4 regions of the Bacillus daqingensis genome follow, and region 2 is predicted to be linked to each of the others. Evidence: riboswitches for the same ligand, from Rfam matches in the RefSeq annotation. Region 2 holds a riboswitch; each other region holds the start of a gene.
What was found. A riboswitch is a leader RNA that binds a small molecule or an ion and turns the genes downstream of it on or off. The one in region 2 is predicted to bind S-adenosylmethionine.
Positions count from the first base shown of each region.

Region 1: linked by a shared signal. The riboswitch ahead of metK (methionine adenosyltransferase) and the one ahead of ACFO4L_RS10705 (PLP-dependent aspartate aminotransferase family protein) in region 2 are both predicted to bind S-adenosylmethionine.
Region 3: linked by a shared signal. The riboswitch ahead of ACFO4L_RS05960 (methionine biosynthesis PLP-dependent protein) and the one ahead of ACFO4L_RS10705 (PLP-dependent aspartate aminotransferase family protein) in region 2 are both predicted to bind S-adenosylmethionine.
Region 4: linked by a shared signal. The riboswitch ahead of ACFO4L_RS07140 (hypothetical protein) and the one ahead of ACFO4L_RS10705 (PLP-dependent aspartate aminotransferase family protein) in region 2 are both predicted to bind S-adenosylmethionine.

Region 1 is NZ_JBHSGK010000013.1:479,615-485,352, reverse strand. Features, by position in the region: gene cls (cardiolipin synthase) at 1-159, shown strand, start outside; gene ACFO4L_RS13615 (molybdenum cofactor guanylyltransferase) at 181-810, shown strand; gene ytkD (RNA deprotection pyrophosphohydrolase) at 803-1,294, shown strand; gene pckA (phosphoenolpyruvate carboxykinase (ATP)) at 1,353-2,930, opposite strand; SAM riboswitch class I at 3,152-3,270, shown strand; gene metK (methionine adenosyltransferase) at 3,402-4,613, shown strand; gene ACFO4L_RS13595 (CC/Se motif family (seleno)protein) at 4,874-5,191, shown strand; gene ACFO4L_RS13590 (tautomerase family protein) at 5,280-5,489, opposite strand; gene ACFO4L_RS13585 (gamma carbonic anhydrase) at 5,493-5,738, opposite strand, start outside.
Region 2 is NZ_JBHSGK010000011.1:223,919-229,656, forward strand. Features, by position in the region: gene ACFO4L_RS10695 (dipeptidase) at 1-389, opposite strand, end outside; gene ilvD (dihydroxy-acid dehydratase) at 584-2,284, shown strand; SAM riboswitch class I at 2,343-2,450, shown strand; SAM riboswitch class I at 2,631-2,747, shown strand; gene ACFO4L_RS10705 (PLP-dependent aspartate aminotransferase family protein) at 2,891-4,672, shown strand; gene ACFO4L_RS10710 (aliphatic sulfonate ABC transporter substrate-binding protein) at 4,739-5,722, shown strand; gene ACFO4L_RS10715 (ABC transporter permease) at 5,738-5,738, shown strand, end outside.
Region 3 is NZ_JBHSGK010000004.1:224,780-230,517, forward strand. Features, by position in the region: gene thiW (energy coupling factor transporter S component ThiW) at 1-237, shown strand, start outside; gene ACFO4L_RS05950 (class F sortase) at 1,067-1,732, opposite strand; gene ACFO4L_RS05955 (DUF4397 domain-containing protein) at 1,833-2,657, opposite strand; SAM riboswitch class I at 3,354-3,460, shown strand; gene ACFO4L_RS05960 (methionine biosynthesis PLP-dependent protein) at 3,572-4,696, shown strand; gene metC (cystathionine beta-lyase) at 4,700-5,738, shown strand, end outside.
Region 4 is NZ_JBHSGK010000005.1:156,366-162,103, forward strand. Features, by position in the region: gene ACFO4L_RS07115 (ectoine synthase) at 1-161, shown strand, start outside; gene ACFO4L_RS07120 (hypothetical protein) at 311-550, opposite strand; gene ACFO4L_RS07125 (GNAT family N-acetyltransferase) at 609-1,130, opposite strand; gene ACFO4L_RS07130 (M20/M25/M40 family metallo-hydrolase) at 1,280-2,899, shown strand; gene ACFO4L_RS07135 (SRPBCC family protein) at 3,330-3,776, shown strand; gene ACFO4L_RS07140 (hypothetical protein) at 3,935-4,234, opposite strand; SAM riboswitch class I at 4,333-4,432, opposite strand; gene ACFO4L_RS07145 (DUF779 domain-containing protein) at 4,483-4,839, opposite strand; gene adh (aldehyde dehydrogenase) at 4,866-5,738, opposite strand, start outside.

The DNA of each region.
Region 1 (5,738 bases), on a different contig from region 2:
GCACTCGTGTTCGACAGCCATACAGCGATGACGCTGGAGGAATTATTTGAATCGGATAAACAGCGATGCCGCGTGCTCACCAAAAAAGAGTACGACCGGCGCAGTGCCGGCGTGAAAATAAAAGAGGGTATTTCGGGATTACTGAGTCCGATATTGTAGCCATGAGAGGAGGGTACAGCGATGCAGATTTACACAGCAGGAGTTCTCCTTGCAGGCGGGCGGTCAAGCCGGATGGGCGAAAATAAAGCGCTGCTCCGTATTAATGGCTTGTCTGCAGCTGCACATACACTGCGTTCGCTCCGTGTGACAGATGAACAGCTCTGTATTGCTAATGAAGCCGCATTAAAGCAGGAGCTGGACATTCCCGTCTTTGCAGATAAACGACCTTTTGAAGGCCCTCTGGCGGGTTTGGAAACGGCAATGGAACAAACGCAGGCCGTCTGGTGTATCGCTGCGGCATGTGATATGCCGCTCATCAGCGAATACATCGTGAAGCTGCTGGTGCAGCGAGCAGCGAAGACAAATGCGGATGCAGTTGTTCCGGAAGCGGATGGAAGAAGACAGCCTCTGCTTGCAGCTTACCGCTGTTCGCTGCTTCCACTGGTGACAGCATGCCTGGATGAAGAGAAACGGTCCATGGGAGCGCTGCTTGACAGCATAAAAGTTGACACTGTATCTGAGGCCGATATGATGGAAGCAGGCATAAAAAAGGAAACGATCACCCAGTCCTTTTTTAACATGAACAGGCCGGATGAATACAAATGGATTCGCAGGCGGGCAGAGGCTGAAGGAGATGTCACAGATGAGTGAACATGTGTTTAAAGATTTCTACCGAAATACGGTCACCTATTCTACAGAAAACGCGCCGTTTTCAGGCGATCCAAGACATGTCTGGGTCGTATGCCGTTATCGTGACAGCTGGCTGCTGACAAGGCATCCGTCCAGAGGAATCGAGTTTCCGGGCGGAAAAGTGGAGCCTGGAGAATCGGCTGACGAGGCGGCTGTGAGAGAAGTATATGAAGAGACAGGCGGACACGTTTCCACGCTTCATTATGTTGGGCAATACATGGTTGAAGGCAGAGCAGAAACGGTCATTAAGAACGTGTATTTTGCAGAAGTGGATCGACTTGAGAAAAAAGAAAGCTACTTTGAAACCGAAGGACCGCTGCTGCTGGAACGCCTTCCGCACCAGCCAAAGAAAAAAAAGAACTACAGCTTCATAATGAAAGATGAGGTGCTTCCCCTCAGTATGAAAGAAATTGAGGCGCGCTTTCTGAACGCAGCTTCCAGCTGACAGGAACACACATAAGAAGCCCGGACCGCCTGTTTGCAGCGGCCCGGGCTTCTTTGCACTATACGACTGGTCCTCCGCGGAGAATGTCAGCTGTTGTAGATGAGAATCGAGTGAAATTTGCTTTGAACTTTGCAGCAAGATCCAGCGCAGCCTGTTCATATTCGTCCAGGCTGTCCCAAACAAGTCTCGGCTGAAGCACTTCAGATGGAACCCCCGGACAGCTGGCCGGCACATCAAGCCCAAAAACAGGATCTGTAATGACAGCCGTACGGGCAAGGTCACCTTTGACAGCTGCATTCACCATAGCACGGGTAAACTTCAAATCCATCCGCCGGCCAGTGCCGCAAGGACCGCCCGTCCATCCCGTATTCACAAGGTAGACGTCCGTACGATGCTTCTTCATACGGTCGCCGAGCATTTCCGCATATGAGGCAGCCTCGCGGGGCAGGAATGGGGCACCGAAGCATGGCGAGAAAACAGGCTGCGGTACGGTGACGCCTCTTTCAGTGCCTGCCAGCTTGCTTGTGTAGCCGGACAAGAAATGATACATCGCCTGCTGAGGTGTCAGACGGCTGATTGGAGGCAGAACACCGGTTGCGTCGGCTGTAAGAAACAAAATCACATCAGGATGACCGCCGGTGCTTGGTAGCTTAGCAGACGGAACAGCTGTCAGCGGATAGGCTGCCCGCGTGTTTTCCGTCAGGGAGCCGTCGTGGAAATCCGGAGAACGATCCTCCTGCAGAACAACGTTTTCCAGCACCGATCCGAACGTAACGGCGTGATAAATCTCAGGCTCTTTCTCACGTTCCAGTCCGATACACTTTGCATAGCACCCGCCCTCAATATTGAAAATACCAGAGTCTGACCAACCGTGTTCATCATCTCCGATCAGAAGCCGGTCCGGGGCGGCAGAGAGAGTCGTTTTTCCAGTACCGGAAAGCCCGAAAAACAAGGCGGTACGGTCCTCATGATCGGCGTTGGCCGAGCAGTGCATCGGCAGCACGTTCAGTTCCGGCAGCAAATAATTCATAACAGAAAAGATCGACTTTTTCATCTCCCCTGCGTACGCGGTTCCGCCTATCAAAATCTTTCTGCGGCTGAATGAAATCATGACGAATACTTCTGACTCCGTGCCGTCTGCATGGGGGTCGGCCTGAAACCCTGGGGCGGATAGGATAGTGAATGGCTCCATGGAAGCTTCGCCCTCTATTTCTTCCGGACGAAGGAACAGCTGCATGGCAAACAACTGATGCCAGGCAAGCTCATTGACGACCGTAATCGGGAGTCTGGCATTCTCATCAGCACCTGCAGCAGCTTCACGGACATAAAGCTCCGGCAGCTCGGCTAAATAAGCAAGCACCTTCTGCTCCAGCTTTTCAAAAATCTCCGGCGTTACCGGACGATTAATATCGTTCCAGTCCACATCTGTTGACGCTGCTTCCTTTACAATAAACCGATCTTTAGGAGACCGTCCCGTAAATTCACCTGTTAAGGCTCGAAATGCACCCGAGCTTGAGAGCATCCCCTCTTCTTTTCTAATGGCAGTTTCCACCAGCGCCGATGCACTAAGCTGTTTTCGTACATTTTTTTGCTTCAAAACGGAAGCAAGCCGGAGATCATCGTAAATCATGCTCATCAATCATCCGCCCCCTTATCTATTAGTATGTCATATATTTTATTTATAACATACTAATTAAGGAAATCAATGGATTTGGAGAGATTTTTACAATCAAATTTGTTTACGTGTACGTACATACCTTTACAGCTGAAGTGGACAGCTTCGAACATAATGGTGACTCCTGATAGCCGGCAGTTGACATTGGGACCGATGTTGGGTATCATTCTCAAAAGCGGATACTCTTATCCCGAGCTGGCGGAGGGACAGGCCCTGCGAAGCCCGGCAACCATCACTTGAGTAAAAAAGGTGAACGGTGCCAACCTGCAGAACACATGAATCGTGTTCTGACCGATAAGAGGTGAAAGGAAACGAGACAGCCTTCTCCTCAACGGAGAAGGTTTTTTGTTTATGTAACCGGACAGCCCTCATCTGTGGGATTGATGGCTGGGAAAATGAGTGCCGTAATATTGTTCGAGGAGGATTCCTACCATGGCAGGAAAAACACGTTTGTTTACATCAGAATCAGTAACGGAAGGTCACCCGGATAAAATCTGTGATCAAATCTCAGACTCTATTCTGGATGAAATTATGACGCACGACCCGAACGCTCGGGTTGCCTGTGAAACTTCTGTTAATACCGGTTTAGTACTCGTTGCAGGTGAAATTACAACGTCTACCTATGTGGACATTCCGCGAGTTGTGCGGGAAACACTGAAGGATATCGGCTATGTACGCGCAAAATACGGCTTTGATTATGAAACATGTGCGGTATTGACGTCCATTGACGAACAGTCAGCTGATATTGCAGCCGGAGTTGACCAGGCACTGGAAGCACGTGAAGGTCAAATGACAGATGAAGAAATTGAATCGATTGGTGCAGGGGACCAAGGGCTGATGTTCGGCTATGCAGATAATCAGACGCCGGAGCTGATGCCGCTGCCGATCTCCCTTTCCCATAAGCTTGCCCGCCGTCTGACAGAGGTGCGGAAGGAACAGATTGTCGATTATCTGCGACCGGACGGGAAAGTACAGGTTACCGTGGAATACGATGAGAATCAGCAGCCTTTACGGGTAGATACGATCGTCATCTCCGCACAGCACCACCCTGAAATTACGCTGGAGCAGATTAAACAGGATTTGACAGAGCACGTCATCAAACCGGTGGTTTCAGCTGAACTGCTTGATGAGGAAACAAAATACTTCATCAATCCGACAGGGCGTTTCGTCATTGGCGGCCCTCAGGGAGATGCAGGCTTGACCGGACGTAAAATCATCGTTGATACGTACGGCGGCTATGCGAGACACGGAGGCGGTGCGTTTTCTGGAAAAGACGCAACGAAGGTTGACCGTTCAGCAGCGTATGCAGCACGCTATGTGGCGAAAAACATCGTCGCTTCCGGACTTGCCGATAAGTGTGAAGTGCAGCTGGCCTATGCGATCGGCGTAGCGCAGCCGGTTTCCATCGCTATCGATACGTTTGATTCCGGAAAAGTATCCGAAGACGTGCTTGTCCAGGTCGTGCGGAACAACTTTGACCTCCGTCCGGCAGGCATTATTAAAATGCTGGATCTGCGCCGTCCAATTTACAAGCAAACTGCTGCCTATGGCCACTTTGGACGTACAGACATTGAACTGCCGTGGGAAAAGACGGATAAAGCAGAAACGCTGGAAGCAGAAGCGATGCAGCTCATCGGAAAATAATGAGCCGCAGAATAAAGGAATCAACGCTGCACCGATATGACGTCGGTGCAGCTTTTTTCTAATGGTGTATGAATTAAACCGCAACAATTTCGCTTGCTTATTGTGAAGACGCAAAAAGTAAAACAATCATAGATTTTCACATAAACTGCCCGTTTTAACGTACCATAAAAAAGGAAATGCGAGGGTTACAAGATACTTTGCAGGCTTACAACCGCTTGGAGCCTGCGGGTTTTCTTAGATGTAATTAGGAGGAATCAATCATGAGGATTGAAGCTGACAAGCGGACAAGAGAATGGCTGCAAAAGCAGGGAGGGACGTGCACGGTAGAAGTTTTTCCGTTTCCGGGAGAGTTCAAAAACAAGCGAATTTTCGTTGATTTTCACTGTATTCCTCAGGAGCCGTCAAAGGAAGATCATTATGCTAAATATGAGGTAGAAGGATGCACCATTTATATTCATCAGGATTTACAGCCAAAACGCGATACGATTAAACTTCATCTATCCGGAAACACAGCGTTTCAGCACTTGGAAGTGAAGGGCTTGAAACGGCTGATGACCGAGAAAACCACCACCGCCTGAAGGAGAGAGCCAGTCATGGAAATCAAATAGAGAGCTGCCGGCCTAATCAATCAGGAAACCGGCAGCTTTTTTGCGTGCGGAAACGGCTTTACGACTGCCGCTTTCGTTTTTCTGAAATTTGTTCGGCACCGAGTCCATAGTTGTCCATGTCGATCTCCTCGATGATCACCACTGTCGAAGCAGGGTTTTTCTGCAGCTTCTCTTCTAGAAGTCCGGTTACCCCCTCGATTAAATCTGCTTTTTGTTCCTTCGTTAACCCGCCGTGTTCCTTCGTTACCTTAATGTTTACATATGGCATCGTTCAATCTCCTCTCTGACTATTTCCCGGGAAATGATGGTAGCGGCTTTCCTGCATCGCTTTGTACGTGCGTCCTTTTTCCACATAACTTTCCCTAATCCGCTTCATTTCTGCCTGATCCTCTTCTGTCAAATCACGGACGACACGTGCAGGTCTTCCAAGTGCAAGCTTACCAGGGGGAATTTCAGTGCCTGGAGTTACGAGACTGCCGGCGCCGATAAAAGCCCCTTCGCGGATGACTGCTCCATC
Region 2 (5,738 bases):
ACGGCAAGGTGCATAAACACCTGTCCTTTGTCGTCGCTTGCACCGCGGGCGAACAAACGGCCGCTTCGGATTTCGGGACTGAACGGGGCGCTGTCCCATAGGTCATACGGATCGGCCGGCTGTACGTCATAGTGGCCGTAGAAAAGCGCAGTCGGTGCTCCTTCCGCACCGGTATATTCGGCGTAAACGAGCGGATGACCGCCGGTTTCACGGCGCTCAACTTTATCGAAGCCTATTTCTGTCAGATACTTCGTTAGAAAAGTGACCGCTTCTTCCATCGCTGGTTTCTTTTCAGGATCTGTACTGATGCTCTCAATGGCGAGAAACTGCTGAAGCTGCTCCAGCAGGCGCTCTTCATGATCCTGCAAATATTGCTTAACACGTTCCATATGTAATCTCCTCCTCCAGGTTAGGATGCTTCTTTAGTTTACTCCTTCTGCTGCTGAACGCGCAAATACGCGTGCCTTTCAGAATAACGGCTGAATTCTGAAAACTCATTGCAGAAACGCGGGAAAGTCGTTAAGATAAAGGTTATAGTTTTCGCGTGACAGGCGCAGAGGTATAGAAGAGAGGATGACAGGACATGAGTGAAGAAAAAGATTTGCGTATACGCAGTAAAGTAATCAGTGAAGGGGCAAACCGGGTGCCAAACCGGTCGATGCTGAGGGCGGTAGGATTTACCGATGACGATTTCAAAAAACCGATGATCGGCATCGCGAGCACGTGGAGCGAAGTGACGCCGTGTAACGTACATATTGACAAGCTTGCTGTGAAGGCGAAAAGCGGGGCTGCCGCGGGCGGCGGTGCACCGATGATTTTTAATACGATTACGGTAGCGGATGGAATTGCAATGGGGCATGAAGGGATGAGCTTTTCCCTGCCGAGCCGGGAAGTGATCGCAGACTCGATTGAAACGGTTGTCGGAGCAGAGCGGCTTGATGGCATTGTTGCAGTCGGCGGATGTGATAAGACGACTCCTGCCTGTCTGATGGCAATGGGACGGTTGAACCTGCCGGCTGTTTATGTGTATGGAGGAACGATTGCGCCGGGCAAGCTCGACGGCAGGGATATTGACATCGTATCGTCGTTTGAAGCGGTTGGGCAGTATCAGGAAGGCATCATCGACGATGAGCAGCTGCATAAAGTAGAGTGCAGCGCTTGTCCAGGAGCCGGTGCATGCGGCGGCATGTACACGGCGAATACGATGGCGTCTGCCGTGGAGGCTTTAGGCATGAGTATTCCTGGCTCCTCTTCGACGCCGGCAGTCAACGATTATAAAGAAGAGGAGTGCCGCCAGGCTGGCGAACTCGTTGTCGATCTGCTCCGAAACGACATTTATCCTCGGGATATCATGACGAAAAAAGCATTCGAGAATGCAATTACGGTCGTGATGGCGCTCGGCGGCTCCACAAATGCATTTTTGCATCTGACGGCTATGGCTCACTCTGCTGGCGTAGAGCTCGATTTCGACGATTTTGAGCGTATTCGCAAGCAGGTTCCGCATATCGCAGATCTGAAGCCGAGCGGCCGTTACGTTATGCAGGACCTGTATGAAGTCGGCGGCGTGCCAGCCGTGATGAAAGAGCTGCTGGAAGCAGGTCTGCTGCATGGGGACTGCCTGACTGTAACGGGAAAGACGATGGCGGAAAATCTCGCTGAAGCGCCTGCCCTGAAAGAAGGCCAGGACGTTATCCGGCCGCTCGACAACCCATTCAAGCCGACAGGACCGCTCGTCGTGCTGAAAGGAAACCTTGCGCCGGAAGGATCCGTTGCGAAGATGTCCGGTCAGAAAATCAGCCGCTTTGAAGGAACAGCGAAAGTGTATGATTCAGAGGCAGAAGCAACGAAGGCGATTGAAGCGGGTGAAATTGTAGAACACGATGTGCTCGTGATCCGCAATGTCGGTCCGAAAGGCGGACCGGGCATGCCGGAAATGCTGTCCATCACGGCGATGATCGTCGGGCGCGGACTGAACGGGAAAGTGGCGCTTATGACAGACGGTCGTTTTTCCGGCGGCTCACACGGATTCGTTATTGGTCATATTGCACCGGAAGCGGCAATGGGAGGTCCGATCGGTCTGCTTCAAACAGGTGACAAGGTGACCATCGACAGTGACACGCAGGAAATTAACATGCACGTCGATGAAGCAGAGCTTGCAGCACGAAAAGCGAATTGGAAGGCGCCTGAACCGCGTTACAAAACTGGCGTGCTCGCTAAATATGCGGCGCTTGTATCTTCTTCTGCCAAAGGGGCAGTTACAGATGCCGGACTCGATAAATTCTGATTCTGCTTTACAGACGGGAACGTCCCGTGATATGATACGTTCAACCAACTGAACAGATTACTTATCCAGAGTGGTGGAGGGACTGGCCCGATGAAACCCGGCAACCATCAGCGTATGCTGAAAGGTGCTACTTCCTGCAGAGAGGCGACTCTTTGGGAGATAAGTCCGTTTATTTTAACGAACTCTCCCGTGTCCTTTCTGCTAAGCAGTCAGGCCGGGAGTTTTTCTTTTTTCTGAAACCAGTTGACGGCGTATCAGAAGCGTGGTAAGATTCAAACTAATTCAATTTATCAGATTAATCAAAGTGAAAAACTCAAGATTAATCCTAACTTCATAATAACGATATCTCTTATCCAGAGAGGCGGAGGGACTGGCCCGATGAAGCCCGGCAACCATTCGGATCTGATTGACAGATTCGGGAAGGTGCCAATTCCACAGAGCATAAAGCTCTGAAAGATGAGAGAGAACAGACTGACTTCCTGTATCTCTCTATCTTTTTCAGATAGGGAGATTTTTAATGGCTTCAGGAGGGCAGAAGAAAGAGCTTTGCAAGCTTAAAACTAAGTTTTCCAATTGATTTACTTATAATAACAGGAGGAATGCATCATGAGTGAAAAATCATTTGCGACATATAATCCGGAAACGGTTATTTTACACGGAGGTCAGTCCCCTGACCCGACGACAGGGTCCCGAGCGGTACCGATTTATCAGACGACATCGTATTTGTTTCACGATACAGAGCATGCAGAGAGCCTGTTTTCCCTTGATGAGCCGGGCAACATTTACAGCCGTATCGGCAATCCAACTACGGATGTGCTCGAAAAGCGGATCGCGCTGCTAGAGGAAGGTGTGGCGGCTGTTGCTACCTCTTCCGGAATGGCTGCTATTTCGCTGTCAATTCTAAATCTCGCAAGTGCCGGTGATCATATCGTTGCGGCGACGAATTTGTACGGCGGCACGTATAACCTGTTTTCTGTTACGCTTCCGCGGTACGGGATCGATGTCACATTTGTTGACCCGCAGGAGCCGCAGCATTTTGCCGATGCGATTCAGGACAATACGAAAGCGGTTTTTGCGGAGACGATCGGCAACCCGAGCCTGCACGTGCTCGATATTGCGGCTGTCTCCGAGGTGGCACACGAAGCGGGTATTCCGCTTATCATTGACAATACGTTCGCGACGCCTTATACAGCGCGCCCGATTCAGCAGGGAGCTGACATCGTCGTTCATTCTGCGACGAAATGGATCGGCGGACACGGCACCTCCATCGGCGGACTCGTCGTGGACGGGGGCCGCTTTAACTGGCAGTCGGAGAAATTTCCGGTCTTCAATGAACCGGACCCAAGCTACAACGGCATCGTATACGCGAAAGATTTCGGCACGCTCGCCTTCAGCACGAAGCTGCGCGTACAGCTGCTCCGCGATTTTGGTTCTTGCCTGAGCCCGTTTAACGCATTTCAGCTGCTGCAGGGACTTGAGACACTACATTTGCGTATCGTCCGTCATAACGAAAACGCATTGGAACTGGCCCGCTATCTGGAAGTTCACCCGGCAGTCGACTGGGTTTCCTATCCGGGGCTTGAGAGTCATCCCGCTCATGAAAATGCGAAGAAAGTACTCGACTATGGTGGCGGAGCGGTTGTGAATTTCGGCATCAAAGGCGGAAGGGAAGCGGGAAGCAAGCTGATAAACTCGGTTTCTCTCTGGTCTCATCTTGCGAACGTCGGCGACGCAAAAAGCCTGATCATCCATCCCGCTTCGACGACGCACCAGCAGCTTACAGGGGATGAGCTCGAAAAGACAGGCGTTTTTGAAGATCTGGTCCGCTTATCTGTCGGAATTGAAAATGCGGAGGACTTGAAAAAAGATCTCGATCACGCCTTACAGATTGCTACAGGTGAAGGAACGTCAGAAGAAAAAACGGTCATTAATGACGAAGGCGTGATTCGCTGGGCGCTGGACCGTGCAACGGTGGATGACAATGGAGCAGTTCGTCCGAAAACGATCGCCGTCGTAGGACTGAGCGGCAAAGAGTCACGGCCAAGTTACCGGCTGGCACGAAAGATGCAGCGGCTCGGGTACCGCATCATCCCGGTTAATCCGAGGGAAACCGAGATTTTAGGCGAAAAAGCATATCCGGACATCACGTCTGTACCAGGTCCGATCGACATCGTGCAAGTGTTCCGAAGTCCGGAAGCGGCGATTGAGATTGCCGAGGAAGCAGCATCGGTTCAGCCGAAAATCTTTTGGCTGCAGGAAGGCGTCATTTCCGAAAAAGCAGCCGTGATTGCGAAAGAAGCAGGTCTTGAAGTCGTCCACAATCGCTGCACCTATAAAGAAGCCCAGCGCCTGCGCGGAACCATTTCTACGTTTGCGTGCGAGCTGTAACGACACGAGAAGCAGGGAGAGGCGCCTGTACCAACTGCCAATTTACATGAAAACGGAGTGAAGGTCATGAACAACTATTGGAAACTTGGAAGCATTGCAGCAGCGGCTCTTTTCGCCGCTGGCTGCTCCTCAGAATCAGAGGCAGACGGGTCTTCACCCGATACGATTACAGTGGACTACGCGTACTACTCCCCAACAAGCCTCGTATTAAAGGAAAAGGGATTTTTGGAAGAGGCGTTCGCAGATGAAGGAACGGAAATTGACTACGTGCTGAGTCAAGGCAGCAACAACGCGCTGGAATTTTTGTCCGGCGGCAGCGTAGACTTCGGCTCTTCAGCCGGAGCGGCGGCCCTTATGGCTAAGGGCAATAACGCTCCGATCAAAAATGTGTATATTTACTCACAGCCCGAATGGACAGCGCTTGTTACGGCGGAAGACAGTGATATCGATTCGGTGGAAGACCTTGCCGGTAAGCAGGTCGCCGCGACGCTCGGAACAGATCCGTATATTTTCCTGATTCGCGCACTTGATGAAGCTGGTCTTTCCGAAGAGGATATTGAAGTCGTGCCGGTTCAGCACAACGATGGCGCGAACCTGCTCGCAAACGGAGAGGTGGATGCCTGGGCTGGACTCGATCCGCACATGGCGAGACAAGAGCTGGAAATAAACGCTGATCTGTTCCACCGTAACAAAGACTTTAATACGTACGGCTTTCTGAACGTAACGGAAGATTTTGCTGAAGCGCATCCGGAAGCTGTGGAAACGGTCATCGAAGCATACGAGGAAGCTAGACAGTGGACGCTCGAAAACCCGGAAGAAACAGTGGAAATTATGGTGGAGGAGGCAGGCATCGATCCAGCAGTAGCAGAACTGCAGCTGGAGCGGAACACGTTTGATAATCCGGTGCCCGGTCAGGAGCATATCGACAGCCTAACCGCAGCAGGAGAAGTGCTGCAGAAATCAGGTAATCTGGACGATGAGCTGGAGGTGTCGGATCTGCTGGATGAGCTGATTGATCCGTCCTTTGCTGAGAATGTAATCAACGATTAACAAGGAGGAACTACGA
Region 3 (5,738 bases), on a different contig from region 2:
GGATTGGCATACCGATGGTCACGTAAAACGTGGGCGGCAGCTGCTGGAGAAGTAATCGGAACATCCATTGTCGGAGCGCTGTTGGCTGTACCAATCGTCATTTTCTTTTTAGGAGATTCAGCAGCTATCTTTGCTTTTGTACCAGCATTCTTTGTAAGCAGTGCAGCGGGTGCCGTCCTAGCTCTGCTTATTTTAAGCCGCTGGCGGCCGGATCGAAAAAGAAACGAATCGGAATAAAACGAAGAAAACAGAGTAGGGCCAGTGCCTTCCCGGCGACGTGCACTTCCCGCGCCTCGTCAATTCTTTAAGGCGTCGAGCAGTTAACATCAACGAAAAAGTCTTTCCACTTACATGTTTATTCGCTTGATTGTATTTCCCCTCTGCTTACTTAGCCCGCCGCGGGCTGGCCTTCAGCTGTTTGATCCCTGTTATGAAGGGAAGAAAGGCACGGGAGGATGGCGCGGCTTCACTCGGACTCAGGCTTCTCACAAGAAGCCTTCAAAAGCCAGTCCGGCTCCACTCGTGCGTGGATGCCGTTCACAGATCTGAACGGTACGAAATCTTCAGACTGCTTGTTGCGCCTCCGCCGGACACACCGGGAAAATGGCTCTGATTCGTGGAGAATAATGTCACGACAGGTAAACGCGACTGCTTTTTTACCTTTTATACGGAATTGTAGGAAGTACGGACACCCCTGTTCAACATCGAAACGTCTCATCGGGAAGGTTCTATCCTGTATGGAAGCCGATCGTGCAGTCCGAACCAGGCACGTGAAACGCACTGCAGCTGCCGGCATCGAAGGAGCTCGGATCAGAACGAGGCGAAGATCCGGCGAAGGGAAGAAGGGAAAGCCGAGCCCGTTCCCTCTGGAAAGCGAGTGTCCGCAGATACAGGCAGATGCAACGTGATTCACCTAAAATGATGTTATCAACACTCTGAAAAGCGAGCCGATCATCATCGGCTCGCTTTATTCTGCAGTCACAGGCGTAAAATCAGAATGCCTGTGAGCTGAAACTTGGGATAAGAAGGCGTTCTGCCGTTCGTCGATACGAACGGCAGAAAATATTTATTGCTCAAGCTCTGTATACACGACAAGTCGTTCACGGTGGGTGCCAACATTGCGGTCAAATTCTCCGGTGCACGTAATTAAGTTTAAATTGCGCGACGCCGTGCCGCCAAAAACCTGGTCAACTGGTGCATCGTCATACGGATAACTCTCCATTGACTGTACAATAAAGGTCATCTGTTCACCGTCTTCGTCATACAAATGAATGCTGTCACCTGGCTCTAACTCTTTCAGGTCATAAAATACGGCCGGACCTTCATAGTCATCAACATGGCCTGCCAGAACCGAATTACCTTGCGCTCCTGGTTTGGCACCTCTGTTAAACCAGGCAACTGTTTCACCCTCATCCGGAACAGCCATTTGACCCTCTTCGTTCAATCCATACCCGTCCACGACCGCATCTACATCGATTGCGGGAATTTCAATGCGAACCGGTTCCATTCCGGAAGAAGTTCCACCAAGAACAGGTTGAATCGGCTCTGCCTCCTGAACGTCTTCAACTGTTTCTTCAGCTTGATTTTCTTCGGGATCGTTCTCTTCTTCGGAAACTGCATGTTCCTCAGGCTCGTTCGACTCGCTGCTTGATGCAGTTTCTGAATCTGGCGCATACTCGGCATCCGCGTCACCGGGTTCAGCCTCAACCTCTTCTGATACAGCCGGCTCCATTGGGCTCTCAGGGGACAACGAAGTTTCCGGAGAAGAGAAATTGTCCTCCCCGGAACCGGAACAGGCTCCGAGGAAGACAAGAAGACTTACCCAGTAAAGGTTACGCTTGTGGAGCAAAACGTCTGCGGAAGAATACTGCTGCAGCGAGAGCCCCTGCTGCAATTGTCAATGCAATCGGCATCAGGCTGGAAGACTGGGAAGCTCCGCCCATACCAGTTTGCGGCATATCAGATGGAGCAGCGTGTGCTTCGTCAGCGACGAGAACAACATCCAGCTCATCAGCATCTGCGCCTACTGCGTATGCAGAGTACACCATATCTGCTTCAAGCGTTGTACCGGAAAGGTCCAGAACAGCATCTTCCGTACCAGCTGCACGGATTTCCAGATCATACGTGTCTGGGTCAAGCTCGAGGTAGTCCGTTACTGCGAAGAATTCAGCACCTTCGAAAAGGGAATCTCCACCGACAAGCCCGACGTCAACAGCTGGTGCACCTGGAGACAGGTGGCCGACACGTATTTTCGTCATACCTTCTGTTACCGTGTTATCGTCAGCAAAAGCTTCAAGACGGAGGTTTTCAAGCGTGTCGACAGCAGCTACTGTGTAGTACATGCCGCCTTCGACTGTGAGTGTCTCTTCAATGACAGGATCACCTTCGCCGCCTTCACCGGCTGGGAAAATCGCTACGTCGTGATCGCCTGCAGGAAGTTCAAGGTAGTCAGTGATATCCTGGAATGCTGCTCCTTCAACTGCTGCATCACCGTTCACATACACGTCTACTTCCGGAGCATCAGGAGAAGCATGGAATACCCTCACCATCGCGTTGTCGCCGTCATCCCCGTGACTGTCCGCAAATACAGGAGCTGCTGCGCTTCCAAACATAAGCATAGCAACGAAAACAATCATAAGCCACTTCAACTTTCTCAACCTCATCATCTCCTTGATCATTTTTGTATTGGTTGAATAACTTCTATACAATGTATGTAAAGAGATTGTTCAACCAACGTATAGACTATATATCCCGTTTGTACAAAAGGTAAACCAATAATCTGAAAACTTTTTTATGTTGCTAACAATGTCACGAAAGAAGCTGTGACGATCGTGACTATTTGGAATACGTGTCATTTAAAAAAGTTTTTATCTTCCATATAAGTAACAGTCACACAGAGATTATTTCTTTAAGGAGAACCGTTGCTTTATTGAAAAGACTCTATAAATGACTGATATCGGAATAAAGAAAGTACGCCTGCGGCACTTCCGTCCGGAAGGATCGACTCGTCACGCTCTCTTTTTCTTCAGGCCTGCGAAAAAGCTGGGAAGTTCATGCAGCTTGGTTCCTTCAATCAACCAAGGGCGTGAAATTAGTAAAATAGGATATACAGCTGAACGTGTTAGCATCATGACAACTCGTAAAGAAGGATGAATATCGTTGCAGTGCAGCAAGGACGTGCCTGAGCACATTCGTTTCTCTAAAATGTACAAAGTGAGTTAGACGCGAAAAATTTAGTCGTCATCATTCATTGACGTAAAAGACAGCGCTTCCAGCAGACTAAGCATTGCAATCGCTGCGATTTTCCCTTAGAATGAGGAATTATCACGTTAAACTAAATATTCTGACGAACTTTCTTATCAAGAGAGATGGAGGGACCGGCCCGTTGATATCTCAGCAACCAGCCTTTGGCAAGGTGCTAAATCCTGCAGTTTCCGAAACTGGGACTGTAAGATAAGAAGAAAAATCACGACACTTTCTTCTTTATCGCAGCCGGTAAAGAAGTTTTTTATATTTACAGACTCGTTACCAGACTCGTCAGTCTATAACCAGAGAAGGGAAGAGCGCAGCCATGACAGACCGGAAGTACTCACTGGAAACAAAGCTTGTACAAGCAGGGAACCGCAGCGATCAGACAACTGGAGCCGTTAATGCTCCCGTTTATTTTTCCACTGCCTACCGGCATGAAGGAATCGGCCAGTCCACCGGCTTCGATTATTCACGAACAGGAAATCCGACTCGCGCGGTGCTGGAGCAGTCCATTGCTGAGCTGGAAGGTGGCGTGAGAGGACTGGCCTGTGCATCGGGGATGGCCGCGGTACAAGTAGTCCTGTCCTTATTCGAACAGGGTGATGAAATTATTGCGACAAGCGATCTGTACGGCGGAACGTACCGTCTCTTTGAGAACGGCTGGACGAGATGGGGTATCACGTTTCATTATGCAGAGCCTGACCAGCCGGATTCCTTTGAGGCTAAAATCAACGAGCGCACGAAAGCGCTGTTTATCGAAACACCAACGAATCCGCTCATGCAGGAAGCCGATCTGGCTGTCTACGCAGCGCTTGCGAAGCGGCACGGTCTGCTTCTGATCGTGGACAATACGTTTTATACGCCGGTGATTCAGCGGCCTATAGATGAAGGGGCTGACATCGTTATTCACAGTGCCTCCAAGTATTTATCCGGACACAACGATGTCATTGCCGGGTTAATTGTCGCAGCAGATGAAAAAGTTGGAGAGGAGTTGTTCTATTATCATAACAGCATCGGAGCTGTACTTTCTCCGTTGGATTCGTGGCTCGTGATCCGCGGGATGAAAACGTTGCAGCTCCGGATGGATAAGCATACCGAAAACGCACGGATTATCGCTGACTTCCTGGAGAAGGAAGACCTCGTCACAGACGTTATTTATCCAGGAAGGGGCGGGATGCTATCCTTCCGGGTGGAGGATGAAGCGATGGTCAATCCGATCCTGCAAAACTTGTCGGTTATCTCATTCGCCGAGAGCCTCGGCGGAGTTGAGAGCCTTATGACGTATCCGGCTACGCAGACTCATGCAGATGTTCCGGAAGAAGTGCGTATGAAGCTTGGTGTCTGTAACAGGTTGCTCCGATTTTCGGTAGGCATCGAATCAGCTTCAGACCTGACAAACGATTTAAAAGCGGCATTTCAACAAGCAGCGCTGGAAAGGAAGATATAAACCATGACCCACTATTCTAAACAAACATCACTTTTGCATTCGCCTCATAAAACCGATCCGGTTACTGGTGCAGTAAGTGTGCCAGTACAACACGCTTCCACGTTTCACCAGCCTGATATTGAACAATTTGGTGACTATGATTATGCACGATCCGGCAATCCGACGCGTCAGGCTCTTGAAGAGACGATTGCCGGGCTTGAGAACGGCACTCATGGATTCGCCTTTGCTTCCGGAATGGCGGCTATTTCGACCACATTTATGCTTCTTTCCACTGGTGACCATCTGGTCATTACAGATGACGTGTACGGCGGCACCTTCCGTTTGACCACGAAGGTGCTTCATCGGCAGGGAATAGAGCATACATTTGTCGATATGACTGATCCTGAAGCAGTTAAAGCAGCGGTTAAGCCAAATACAAAAATGATTTTTATGGAAACACCGTCAAATCCGACGATGAATATTACGCCGATTCGTGAAATCGCTGAATTTGCAACAGACAACGGCATTTTGACGGCGCTTGATAATACATTTATGACGCCGGTTCTGCAGCGTCCGCTTGATCTTGGAGTCGATGTTGTACTGCACAGTGCAACTAAATTTATAGGCGGGCACAGTGACGTCGTTGCCGGACTCGCTGTCGTAAAAGATGCCGATTTGGCAGCAGAGCTGCAGTTTCTGCAGAACAGCTTCGGTGCGATTTTAGGTCCTCAGGACTGCTGGCTTGTCATGCGGGGGCTGAAAACACTGCATGCAAGAATGAGTGTGTCGGAACAGTCGGCGCATGAACTGGCAGCCTGGTTTTTAGAGCAGCCCGAAGTAGAGCACGTGTACTATCCCGGGCTCGAAACGCACCCTGGCTATGCAGTGAACAAAGAACAGTCAGAAGGAGCCGGTGCTGTTTTATCTTTCCGCCTGAAAGATAAAGAGGCCGTCCGCCGTTTCGTGGAGCACGTGGAAATTCCGGTGTTTGCAGTCAGCCTTGGTGCGGTGGAATCGATTCTTTCCTACCCGCGAACGATGTCCCACGCCGCGATGTCGGACG
Region 4 (5,738 bases), on a different contig from region 2:
TCAAAGCCAACGAAATCTACGCGCTGGATAAGAACGACGAGCACTATCTGCGAGCATACGAAGGCTCGGATATGCGCATGGTCTGCGTGTTCAACCCGCCGATCACCGGTCAGGAAACGCACAACGAAGAAGGCGCGTACGAGCTCGTCGAAGACGAATAAATCACGATATGCTAAGAGCGCAGCGGATCAAATCCCGCTGCGCTCTTTTGACCCTCTGCAGGCTTTTTCATCTATCACGTTCACGGCTGATAAAAATCCCGGACCGTCTCTTACTGGTCCGGGATTTAAACGTTTCACGTGAAACAGCGTCAGACTTTCTCTACTATATAAGCACGTTTTTCACGGAAATACTTTTCTCCGTTGTCGGAGGAATGCTCGAAAAAGCCATTATAAGAACCGGCAACTTTGTATTCGCGCTCCGGATCGGTAAACAGCTGCTCTTCGTTTGAAGAGAGAACGACGACATCCGTCGTGGACACGAAGCTGTCAAGCTCCTTTGCCGTGTAATTTTGACCGATTTCAAGCTGGTTTAAACGATGTTGTGTCATACAGTCAGCTCCTTTAATTGGGATCGTGTACGACTCTGTTTCCCACTGAAAGCTGGGACTAAACTCGGTTTTCCTGATTTAGAAACAGGGCCATCAGGATCAGGTCGTCATAGGCACCCTGATAGTAGACATGGCGGCGCAGCCTGCCCTCCTCTTCAAATTGAAACTGTTTGTAGAGAGACCGGGCGGCTGTGTTTTCTGCGAGTACTTCGAGCGTGATTTTTTCGAGGCCTGGTGCTTCTGCTGCCCAGCTCAGCAGTGCCTCCATCAGCTTTCGACCGATGCCCGCTCCTCGTGAGGCAGGGGCAAGCGACATGCCGAAACTGCCGTGGTGGACGTATTTGACTTGCGAACTTCGCTGAAAGATCAGCGAACCGACAGGCTGTCCATCGCTCTCTGCTGTTAAAAACAACGAACGGGGGTCTTTTCCGACAGTGAGAATCTTTTCTTCCATCGAAGCAGCAGTGTGTGTCACTTCCTCCGGACTCGCAAGACCAAAGCCTTCGTCTGTTACGTCCGAGGCTATAGCGGCAAGTTTGGCAGCATCCTCTGGCATCGCCGGCCTGATAAGTATCGTCACGATCCGATCACGTCCTTTTTCAATACTTCTTCTATTGTGCAGGCAACGGAGCGGAATTGGAAGGTTTTCTGCTTCACTGATGGTTTTTTTCTGCAGATAAGGTAAACTGGTGAAGGAATGGACTTTTTATCAGCGGGAGGATGGTTGGCATGTTATGGCACACACCTGAAGCACTTGAAGAACTTCTTTGTGAAGTAGTCGGCTGGGAGAGCCGGACGTTTTCACAAGGAGAAAAAGATTTTCCAGTTAAATTACAAGAGAAGCTGAAGCTGCTTCCTTATTTTAAAGAACACCGGGATTACGTTCACTTGCATGATGCGGATAAAGGCCGGCGTTCCCTGACAGCTGTATACCGGCATCCAGATGCAGACGTTACAAAGACGATCGTCATGATCAGCCACTTTGATACGGTTCAGACAGAGGAATACGGCCATTTGGAACCGTTTGCATTTGATCCGAAGGCGCTGACCATGAAGCTGAAGGAGGAAGCTGAAACGCTCCCGGAAGCAGCCAGAAGCGATTTAGAGTCCGATAACTATCTGTTTGGCCGCGGTACGATGGACATGAAAATGGGAGTTGTGCTGCATCTGCATGTGATGGAGCAGGCTATTGAAGAAGGCTGGCCGCTCAATCTCATACTCGTTTCGGTCCCGGATGAAGAGGTCGATTCTGTCGGCATGCGGACAGTGGTGCCGGAGCTGCTGAAGCTGAAAGAGAGGCACGCGCTGGATTATACGCTTTTCCTGAACAGTGAACCCTCCTTCACGCAGCGGCCGGGTGATGAGACCCACTATATTTATACAGGCACGATGGGCAAAATTATGCCGGCAGTTCTGTTCTACGGAAAGGAAACGCACGTAGGGGAACCGCTCAGCGGCATTACGGCAACCTATATGTCCTCTTACGTATCAAAAGAAATGGAATGGAATCCTGCGTTTCGAGAAGAAGATCTCGGCGAAAGCACGCCGCTTCCGGTTTCGCTGCAGCTGCGGGATTTGAAGCTGGAATATTCGACCCAGACCCCGTACCGGGCCGCTGCCCTCTATAACGTCTTTACGATGAAGCGTGATGCAGGAGCGGTGATGGACACCTTTGAAGAAGTCGTTACCGGCGCGATGGACCAGTGCAGCGCCGACTATCGGCGGTTATGCGAACGTGAGCAGGTAGAAGGCGTCGCAGGCGTTCGTGTCATCCGCTACGAAGAGCTTTACGCCTATGTAAAAAATAAATTTGATGAAGATCTGATTGAGGAGGGGACCCGCACGATTCTGCAGGAAGAGGACTGGGATGACCGGGAGCAGGCGATCCGTCTTGCCGGAGAGTGGATGCTGCTTTGTCCGGAGCTGGCCCCGGCCGCCGTGCTGTTTTTCGCACCGCCGTACTATCCGGCAGTCAACTCTTCAGATGAGAGCCGTATTCAGGAGGCCGTGGAGAGTTTAAAGCAGACGGCAGGCGAAGAAGGCTTCAGCGTCGAGCACGTCCACTACTTTAACGGGATTTGCGACCTCAGCTATGTCAACTATCAAAAGCCTGACTCTGAGCTTGATGCTTACCGCAACAATACACCGGTCTGGGGGACGGGTTACACGATTCCATTTGAAGCGATGCAGCAGCTGAAGGCACCGGTCTTGAACGTCGGCCCGTTCGGAAAAGATCCGCATCAGCGGACAGAGCGGCTGCACCGGCAGAATGCATTTGTGCATACCCCGAAAATGCTGCATAAGCTGATGGAGGTCTGGCAGAAAAACAGCTCGCCCCACTATAGCTGAACAATTTTTTACAATCCTTTCATAATCCTTTACGCTTCTGAAACACGTTTTTAACACAAAGATGTTAAAGTGGAAATTGTAAGAGAGAGCACCAAATTATCTCCCCCTTTTTCATGAAGATCTTCCCCCTTAAAGTATCTTCATAACAAAAACGGCAGGACGTCCGCAGCACCCGGGCGGCCTGCTGTTTTTTTTGTTGTCAGGCGAGCTGGAAGCAGCGTAGAACCATTTATCATGCAGCACCTGAAAATGCCGGCTTCGTTCGCTGTTCGAGAAACGTACGAGCTGTGCAGGTTCACAAGGATCAGTCTGGCCTCCCACAGTTCCGTCAATTTCTCATAATCTCCCACAGCCGAATCGCTTGATTTGCCGGTGTTTCTGCCCCGATAATAGGAACATAGGAAACGAATGGGCAGGAGGGGGCAACAAGATGAAGTGGGAGGAAGAATCTCTCGTTCCGACACATATTGAAGTTGTGTGGCACAGATTTCAGGACCGTTCCATCGGCACCCTGCTGCCGCACGTTGTTCACAGTGAACTGATTGAAGGAAGCAGCGATACTATTGGAGCGAAGCATCGGCAGACGTGCTCGGAGGGCGGACGGGAAATAACGTACGTGGTAGAAACAACGGATTACCGCGATGAACCGTCCCAAAAAGTGAAGCAGATTTCGTTTGAAGCGGATGGACATTTCGCCATGACGCTGCGCTTTACGCTGATCAAATTAAACGAAAACGAAACACAGCTGATTTACGAAGGTGAAAAAAAGCCGGTCAGCCTCACAGGCAAGCTTAAGCTGAAGTTCTCTGCAAAACGGACACGAGATCAGCTTGTTCGCCGGTTTGTGCACCACTTGCGTCAGGAAACAGGAGCATAGGAAACAACAAGACGTCCAGCGATCATGCTGGACGTCTTTTTCGCGATTATTGGAGATACAGATACAGCTTTTTCACGAGCGTTCTTGGATAGCTGAATGGACTCCGCCTGCGTATTTCAGTTATTCAATACGTTGAGCAGCAGGAAGTTCGTTGCGATTTACTGCACCTTGGCAGCGGGAAACCCCTGCTTTTCCAGCTCACTCCATAAAAAGTGTTCAAGGGAACCGGGCCCTTTTTTCTGCAGTGTTTCGGACTGCTCCCGGGAGAGCGTGATGCGATATTCTGTTCCGCGAATCGAGGAAGCGTATACGTAAAAGCGATCGTGGAAAAAGGAGGTGCCGGCATCAAAGATAAACTGACAGCCGGCAGCTTTTTGTTTCATTCTGGCCGCCGTTGACTGAAAATAGGTTCCCGGATCGGCGTGGTGACAAAATAGAGCGGAAGCGTAACTCATCATACATCATTCCTCTGCTGATAGATTCAGCATACATTCCCTGTCCGTGCAAATGCACAAAAAACCCCTTCTGTCACGATGAGAGAAGGGGTTCATCCGTTCATTCATCGCTCAGAGCATTGCTCTGCTGGCGTTGGCACCTTGCGAGGCAGGTTGCCGTGGAGTCGTAGAGCCAGATCTCTCGTCCACTCAGGATAAATGTATACTGTTAACGGAAGTATAAACGGTTTGCTTGAAAATGTCCAGAAATGCTAAAGCTGCAGCTCTTTTCGTTCTTCCTCACTGAAGACGCGGGAGCGGGTGAAGAAACGCTTTCCTTCCGGGCCTTCCAGCGAAAACATGCCCCCGCGTCCATCGACGACGTCGATAATCAGTTGCGTGTGCTTCCAATATTCATATTGATCTCGTGACATATAGAACGGAGAGCCGCCGATCTCGCCGAGGTACACGTCGCTTTCACCAATTCGCAGGTCACCGTCGGGGTAGCACATCGGGGAGCTGCCGTCGCAGCATCCGCCTGACTGGTGAAACATGAGCGGACCGTGGCGCTTTTTCAGCTTCTCAATCAGTTCCAGCGTCTCCTCGGTTGCGGTTACTCGTTCTGTCATCACAGAACACCCTTTCTTTTTTTGGCTTAGAAAAAGCCTTTTGGTTCTTCACTGTAGCTGACCAGCATGTTTTTCGTCTGCTGGTAATGGCTCAGCATCATCAGGTGGTTTTCGCGTCCGATACCCGACTTCTTATATCCGCCGAATGCTGCGTGAGCCGGATAGTCGTGGTAGCAGTTGGTCCACACGCGTCCGGACTGAATCGCGCGTCCGAAGCGGTAGGCCGTGTTAATATTGCGGGACCATACGCCGGCGCCGAGGCCGTAAAGCGTATCGTTTGCGATCGACAGCGCATCCGCCTGATCTTTAAACGAGGTGACGGAAAGCACCGGGCCGAAAATTTCCTCCTGGAAAATACGCATTTTGTTGTGCCCTTCAAAAATAGTCGGCTGCACGTAGTATCCGCCGGAAAGGTCGCCGTCCAGGTGCGCCTGTTCGCCGCCGGCAAGTACCTTGGCACCTTCCTGTTTGCCGATATCGAGGTAAGACAGGATTTTATCGAGCTGCTCCTTCGATGCCTGAGCACCCATCATCGTATCCGTATCAAGCGGGTTGCCGGTCTTGATGCGCTTGACCCGGTCTACAGCTTTTTCCATAAAGCTGTCGTAGATGGACTCTTCGATCAGGGCGCGGGACGGACAGGTACATACTTCGCCCTGATTCAGCGCGAACATTGCAAAGCCTTCAAGTGCTTTTTCAAGGTATCCGTCCTCCTGCTGCATCACATCAGCGAAGAAAAGGTTCGGCGACTTGCCGCCGAGCTCCAGCGTAACGGGAATAATATTTTCTGATGCATACTGCATAATCAGGCGGCCGGTCGTCGTTTCCCCGGTAAAGGCTACTTTATCAATTCGGGAGCTGGACGCGAGCGGCTTTCCGGCTTCCACACCGAAACCGCT